DNA from 2 places in the Janthinobacterium sp. P210005 genome. Region 1 is predicted to be linked to the other one. Evidence: predicted binding sites of a transcription regulator. Region 1 holds the regulator's gene; the other holds the start of a gene.
The links. Region 1 encodes sigma-54, which starts transcription at its own class of promoters, with help from an activator protein. Its sites were predicted from a motif close to TGGCANGNAANCTGCTTT; they were not measured.

Region 1 (3,418 bases):
AAAGCTGCGCGAGAACCAGGCGCTGTCCCTGTCCGGTGGCGAACGCCGCCGCGTGGAAATCGCCCGCGCGCTGGCCACCGATCCCCGTTTCGTGCTGCTCGACGAGCCGTTCGCCGGCGTCGATCCGATCGCCGTGATCGAGATCCAGCGCATCGTGCGTTTCTTGAAGGAGCGCAATATCGGCGTGCTGATCACCGATCATAATGTGCGTGAGACGCTGGGTATTTGCGACCGCGCCTACATCATCAACCAGGGCTCGGTGCTGGCGTCGGGACGCCCCGACGACATCATTGCGAACGAGTCGGTACGCCGGGTCTATCTGGGCGAACACTTCCGCATGTAAGCCAATGAAACAATCATTGCAGCTGCGCACTTCGCAGCACCTGGCACTGACGCCGCAGTTGCAGCAATCGATACGCCTGTTGCAATTGTCTACTCTGGAATTGCACCAGGAACTCGAGCAATTGCTGACGGACAATCCCTTGCTCGAACGCCTCGATGATCCGCTCGACCGCTCGCTGCGCCTGCTGTCCGACGGGGCCTTGAGCTCCACGGCCGCACCGGCCGAAGCGCCGCCCCAGCCACCAGGCCAGGAGGCGCCCGTAGCGCCGGCCGAAGCGGAAGCGTTTGACGGCGAGGGGGGCGACAGCCCGGCCGCCGCGGATGGCGGCGACAGCGACTGGAGTGAGGCGAGCCGGGGCAAGGCGCCCGACGACGAAGATTCGCGTCCGCAATTGGAGGCCCATCACTGCACTCTGCGCGAACACCTGATGGAGCAGATGCGCGTGACGGTGCTCGAATTGCGCGACCGCGCGCTGGTCGAGCTGATCATCGACGCGCTCGACGACAATGGCTACCTGGAAGAGTCGCTCGACGACATCCTGGCGCGCCTGCCGGAAGAGCTGGAAATCGACGCCGACGAGATGCGCACGGCCTTGTCGCTGCTGCAAAGTTTCGATCCGCCGGGCGTGGGCGCGCGCAACGCGTCCGAATGCCTGGCTCTGCAAATCAAGCGCTTGCCGCACATCGCCATGGTGACGCGGCGCATGGCCCTCGTGATCGTGGAAAAGCACCTGGCCTGGTTTGCCCAGCGCGATTTCAACAAGCTGAAAAAAGCCCTCGATTGCGACGATGAAGACTTGCGCGAAGCGCAGACGGTGATTCGCCAGTGCAATCCGCATCCGGGCGCCGTGTTCGCCTCGGACGTTTCCGATTACGTGGTGCCCGACGTCGTCGTCAAGCGCGCGCGCAATGGCTGGCAAGTGACCTTGAACAACGACGTCATGCCGCGCCTGCGCGTCAACGCCATGTACGCCAACTTGCTCAAGCAGGGCAAGGGGGAGGGCGCCATGGGCGCACAGTTGCAGGAGGCCAAGTGGCTGATCAAGAACATGCGCCAGCGCTTCGACACGATCCTGCGCGTGGCACAGGCGATAGTAGAAAGACAAAAGAACTTTTTCTCGCATGGGGCCGTTGCCATGCGCCCCCTTGTGCTCCGTGAAATAGCTGATACACTGGGTTTACACGAGAGTACTATCTCGCGGGTAACAACTCAAAAGTACATGCTGACCCCGCACGGCATGTTCGAGTTGAAATATTTCTTTGGTAGCCACGTCGCCACCGAAGCGGGGGGCGAAGCGTCATCGACGGCGATACGGGCATTGATCGTGCAACTGACAGGAGCAGAAGACCCTAAAAATCCTTTATCCGACAGTAAGATTGCGGACATGCTGGGGGAACAAGGCATGGTGATTGCGCGACGTACTGTTGCCAAATACCGGGAAGCATTAAAAATTCCGCCAGTGAGCCTGCGTAAGTGTTTGTAAGTTTTTTTCGGTTCCTCTGCGGGCCGGATAGGATGGACCGCACGAACCCGATCATCTTTAGGAGTGTGTATGAATCTCACCATCAGCGGACATCATCTCGAAGTGACACCAGCCATCCGTGAATACGTACAAACGAAGCTGGAGCGCGTGAAACGTCATTTCGATCAAGTCATCGATATCGCCGTGATTCTGACCGTGGATAACCTCAAAGAGAAAGAAAAACGTCAAAAGGCTGAAGTCAACCTGCGTTTGAGCGGCAAGACTGTCTATGTGGAAAGCTTGGCGCACGACCTGTACGCCGCGATCGATACGCTGATCGACAAGCTCGATAGGCAAGTGATGAAATACAAAACCAAAGTGCAAGGGCACGGTAAAGAGGCGATCAAGCATCTGCCAGACAACTCCGAGGAAGAAGCCGTCGTCGCCGTCTAAGGCCACCCGCTTCCAGCAGTTGTGATCAACTAAGGGCGCACATTGCGCCCTTTTTTGCGCCCAGCGGAACGCAATGTTCCCCGCGCAGGCATTAGAATATTCGCACTTTCACTTCTTTCCTGCCTGCCATGAGCGACTTCGTCCAGACTTCCATCCGCAACCGCACCGGGCACATCGTGCTCGACCGTCCGAAAGCCTTGAATTCCCTGTCGCTGGAGATGGTGCGTGCCCTGAGCGCGGCCCTGCTGGCCTGGCGCGACGATCCGCAGGTGGACGCCGTCGTGATCCGCTCCAGCAGCGACAAAGCCCTGTGCGCCGGCGGCGACATCCGTTTCTTTTACGATGCGGGTCTGGCCACGCCGCAAGGCGGCAGCGCCCTGTTGGAAGATTTCTTTACGGAAGAATATGCTTTAAATCATTTAATTCATTTTTACCCGAAACCGTATATCGCCGTGATGGATGGCGTGGTGATGGGCGGCGGCATGGGCGTGGCGCAAGCCGGGCCAGGCAACCGCTTGCGCATCGTGACGGGCCGCACGCGCATGGCCATGCCGGAAGTCAATATCGGCCTGTTCCCGGACGTGGGCGGCAGTTATTTCCTGTCCCGCCTGGCCGGCCAACTGGGCCTGTACCTGGGCTTGACGGGCTTGACGATCAACGCGGCCGACGCCCTGTACACGGGCCTGGCCGATGTCTGCCTGCCCGAAGCGCAGATAGGGGCGCTGCTGGACCTGTTTGAATCGACGCCGGGCGAGGCCTTGCCGGTGGCCATCAAGGCGCTGGCGGCACCATTCCAGGCCGAGGCAGGCGTTTCTCCCCTGGCCACGGCGCGCGCAGCGCTGGACCGCCATTTCAGCGCCGGCTCCGTGGCGGCCATCATGGCTTCGCTGGCGCAGGACGACAGTGCGTTCGCCGCCAAGGCGCTGGCGGCCATGCGCCTGCGTTCGCCCTTGATGATGTCGGTGACCCTGGAATTGCTGCAGCGGGGCGCCCACCTGGGCGTGGCCGATTGCCTGCGCCTGGAGCGCACAGTCGTACGCCACAATTTCGAACATGGCGAAGTGCTCGAGGGCGTGCGCGCGCTGGTGGTCGACAAGGACAATGCCCCTCGCTGGAACCCCGCCAGCCTGGACGAAGTCGACGCGGCCATGGTGGCGCGC
Region 2 (3,418 bases), on a different contig from region 1:
CATCAGCAATTCCGCCACCCGTGCCGGCGTGATCACGTCGCGGTAGACCTTGCGGTAGATTTCGAAGCCGGACACGGAGCGCAGCAGGGCCGCCCAGTAGTAGAAATCGCGCTGGGTGATGTCTTTCGACGTGTCGCGCGCGCCGTGGAACTTCACGTCGAGGATGCGCGCCGTGTTGTCGGCCCGCTCCAGGAAGGTGCCCAGGCGGATGAAGTGGATGGCTTCATCCTTGAGCATGGTGCCCAGGGTCACGCCGCGCGACAAATGCGAGCGGTATTTCACCCATTCGAAGAACTGGCTGGGGTCCGTTTCCAGCAGATTGCTCTTCAGGCGCTTTTGCATGTCGAGCCAGGTGGCGTTCTGGATTTCCCACACTTCCGTCGTCAGGGTGCCCCGTACGGCGCGGGCGTTTTCGCGCGCGCCCGTCAGGCAGGCGAGGATGGAAGACGGGTTGTTCGGGTCGCGCACCATGAAATCGAGCACGTCGCGCGTGTGGAAGCGGCCATATTTGTGGTCGTACGCGCTTTGCAGCTCGGAAATACCCAGGGTGGCGCGCCAGCCTTGCTCCGCGTCCTGCTCCGATTGCGGCAGCATCGACGTCTGCATGTTGACGTCCAGCATGCGCGCCGTGTTTTCCGCCCGCTCCGTGTAGCGGGCCATCCAGAATAAATGATCGGCGGTGCGGCTCAGCATGTTTTCTCTCCTGCAAAAGCGGATGTGGCTTCCAATACCCAGGTATCCTTGGTGCCGCCCCCTTGCGAGGAATTGACCACCAGCGAGCCTTCGCCGAGGGCCACGCGGGTCAGGCCGCCCGGCACCATGGAAATTGTCTTGCCGGACAGCACGAACGGCCGCAAATCGATGTGGCGCGGCGCAATGCCGGCCTCGACATACGTGGGGCAGGCGGACAGGGCGAGTGTCGGCTGGGCAATGTAGCCGCCCGGATTGGCCAGCAGGCGCTGGCGGAAATCCTCGATCTGCGCCAGGCTGGACGCCGGCCCCACCAGCATGCCGTAGCCGCCCGCGCCATGCACTTCCTTGACCACCAGTGTCGGCAAGTTCGCCAGCACGTAGGACAAATCGGCCGGTTTGCGGCATTGGTAGGTGGGTACGTTGTTGAGGATCGGTTCCTGCGACAAGTAAAACTTGATCATGTCGGGCACAAAAGGATAGATCGACTTGTCGTCGGCCACGCCCGTGCCGATGGCGTTCGCCAGGGTCACGCGGCCCGCGCGGTACACGGACAGCAGGCCCGGCACGCCCAGCGACGAGTCGGAACGGAAAGCCAGCGGGTCGAGGAAATCGTCGTCCACGCGGCGGTAGATGACGTCGACCCTCTTCGGTCCCCGCGTCGTGCGCATGTACACGGAATTGTCGTTGACAAACAAATCCTTGCCTTCGACCAGTTCCACGCCCATTTGCTGGGCCAGGAACGCGTGCTCGAAGTAGGCGGAGTTGTACATGCCGGGCGTCATGACGACGACGGTCGGGTCGTCCACGCCCATGGGCGCCACGGAACGCAGGTTGTCGAGCAGCATGTCCGGATAATGGTCGACGGGGGCGATGCGGTTGCGGGCGAACAGTTCCGGGAACAGCCGCATCATCATCTTGCGGTCTTCCAGCATGTAGGACACGCCGGAGGGCACGCGCAAATTGTCTTCCAGTACATAAAATTCGCCCTGGCCGGCGCGCACGATGTCGACGCCCGCGATGTGGGCGTAGATGTCGGAAGCGACGGATATGCCCTGCATTTCCGGGCGGTATTGGGCATTCTTGTAGATTTGCTCGGCGGGAATGATGCCCGCCTTGATGATGTTTTGCTCATGATAAATATCATGGATGAACATGTTCAAGGCTTGCACGCGCTGCACCAGGCCCGTCTGCATCTGCGCCCATTCGGCGGCGGGGATGATGCGGGGGATGGTGTCGAACGGAATCAGGCGTTCCGTGCCGGCATCGTCGCCGTACACGGCGAACGTGATGCCGACCCGGCGGAACGTGAGGTCGGCTTCGGCCCGCTTGCGGGCGATGGTCTCGGGCGATTGCTGTTCCAGCCAATTGCTGAATTCACGATAGTGTTCACGTACCTTGCTGTCCGTACCCACTTCATTTGCAGTCATTTCATTGAAAAAATTTGCCATGTTGTGATTTCCCTTGAGCCGTGTCTGGGTATAGCTCAGCAGGAAGCGTGCCAACAGGGCGGGCGTGAACAGGTGTAAATATGACCACTTTTGTGGCGTCGCGCCATTCCTTGCACCAATTCGGTGCGCTAGGCGCCACTCTTGGGGACGTCGGCGGACGGGACGAAGGGGCGGCAATCGACGGGCACGTCGAAGATGAAGCTGGTGCCCGTTTCGGATGCGCTGTCGACGGCGATGCTGCCGCCGTGGCTTTCCGCCACGCTTTGCACGAAGGGCAGGCCGATGCCCCAGCCTGGCGCGGGGTTGTCGTTTTCGCGGCGCAAGTAGTCGAAGATGCGTGCGGCCTGTTCCGGCGCGATGGCCTGGCCGCCATTGTGGACGGTGACGATCAGCCGTTCGTGGACCGCTTCCACGTGCACGCTGATGGGCGTGTCGTCGCCATACTTGAGGGCATTGCCGAGCAGGTTTTCCAGCGCGCGCCGCAGCGAGTTCTCGCACCACCAGCCGGTGACGGCTTGCCCGCTGACCCGGCATTTGTCCGGCCGCTGCAAGTTGACCTGGCCGGCCACGGCATGTACCAGCGGCAGCACGTCGAATTGGCTCAGCACCAGCGGCAGTTGCTGGCCCTGGTGGTAGCTGAGGCCATCGAGCAATTCCTCGATCATGCTGTCGAGCCGCTTGCTGTGCTCGACAATCTTGTGCGCCAGCAATACCACCCGCTCCGGGTCGGCTGGCCTGAACAACAGCTGGGCGCTGGTGCTGATGACGGCCAGGGGATTGCGCATGTCGTGCGACAGGCCGGCCGCGACGCGGCGCCGGAAGCTTTCATGCATGCTGGTAAATTCGCGTATCGATTCGCGGATGCCCACGTCGATCGACTTGTTGATTACTTGCCAATCCTTGCTGCGCAGGGTGATGCCGGACTCATGCGCAGTGGCGGCGAAGCAGTCGCGGAAGATCTGGTATTCCTGGATCACCTGTTCCGGGCCGTAACTGGTCATGCGCGCCCGTTCGTTGCCATGCACGGCGGGCACGTTGCTGTTGCTGGCGGCGTTGTCGCGCGGGTGGCCGGGGGTGAGGGCTTCGGCCAGGTTGTCGAAAAAGGCCGGCAAGGTATTGATGAGTATGGGCGTGAGCAGCTGATCCGCGCCGCGCACGCTGGCGCGCACGCGCTGTTCCCAGGCCTCGAGGACGGCATCGCGCATGGCGAAGATGCGCTGCGCGCGCTGCAATGGCTGGTGCGCGCCGGCCTGGCGACCCGCGTGCTGATCCGTGCT

Region 2: the regulator sigma-54 is predicted to act here: its motif matches at 2,177-2,194, upstream of VPH40_RS02605 (circularly permuted type 2 ATP-grasp protein).

Annotation. Positions count from the first base shown of each region.
Region 1 is NZ_JAZARC010000002.1:192,735-196,152, reverse strand. It holds gene lptB (LPS export ABC transporter ATP-binding protein) at 1-343, shown strand, start outside; gene VPH40_RS10865 (RNA polymerase factor sigma-54) at 348-1,826, shown strand; gene hpf (ribosome hibernation-promoting factor, HPF/YfiA family) at 1,896-2,258, shown strand; gene VPH40_RS10855 (enoyl-CoA hydratase/isomerase family protein) at 2,387-3,418, shown strand, end outside.
Region 2 is NZ_JAZARC010000001.1:621,996-625,413, forward strand. It holds gene VPH40_RS02600 (alpha-E domain-containing protein) at 1-693, opposite strand, end outside; gene VPH40_RS02605 (circularly permuted type 2 ATP-grasp protein) at 687-2,141, opposite strand; gene VPH40_RS02610 (sensor histidine kinase) at 2,270-3,418, opposite strand, start outside.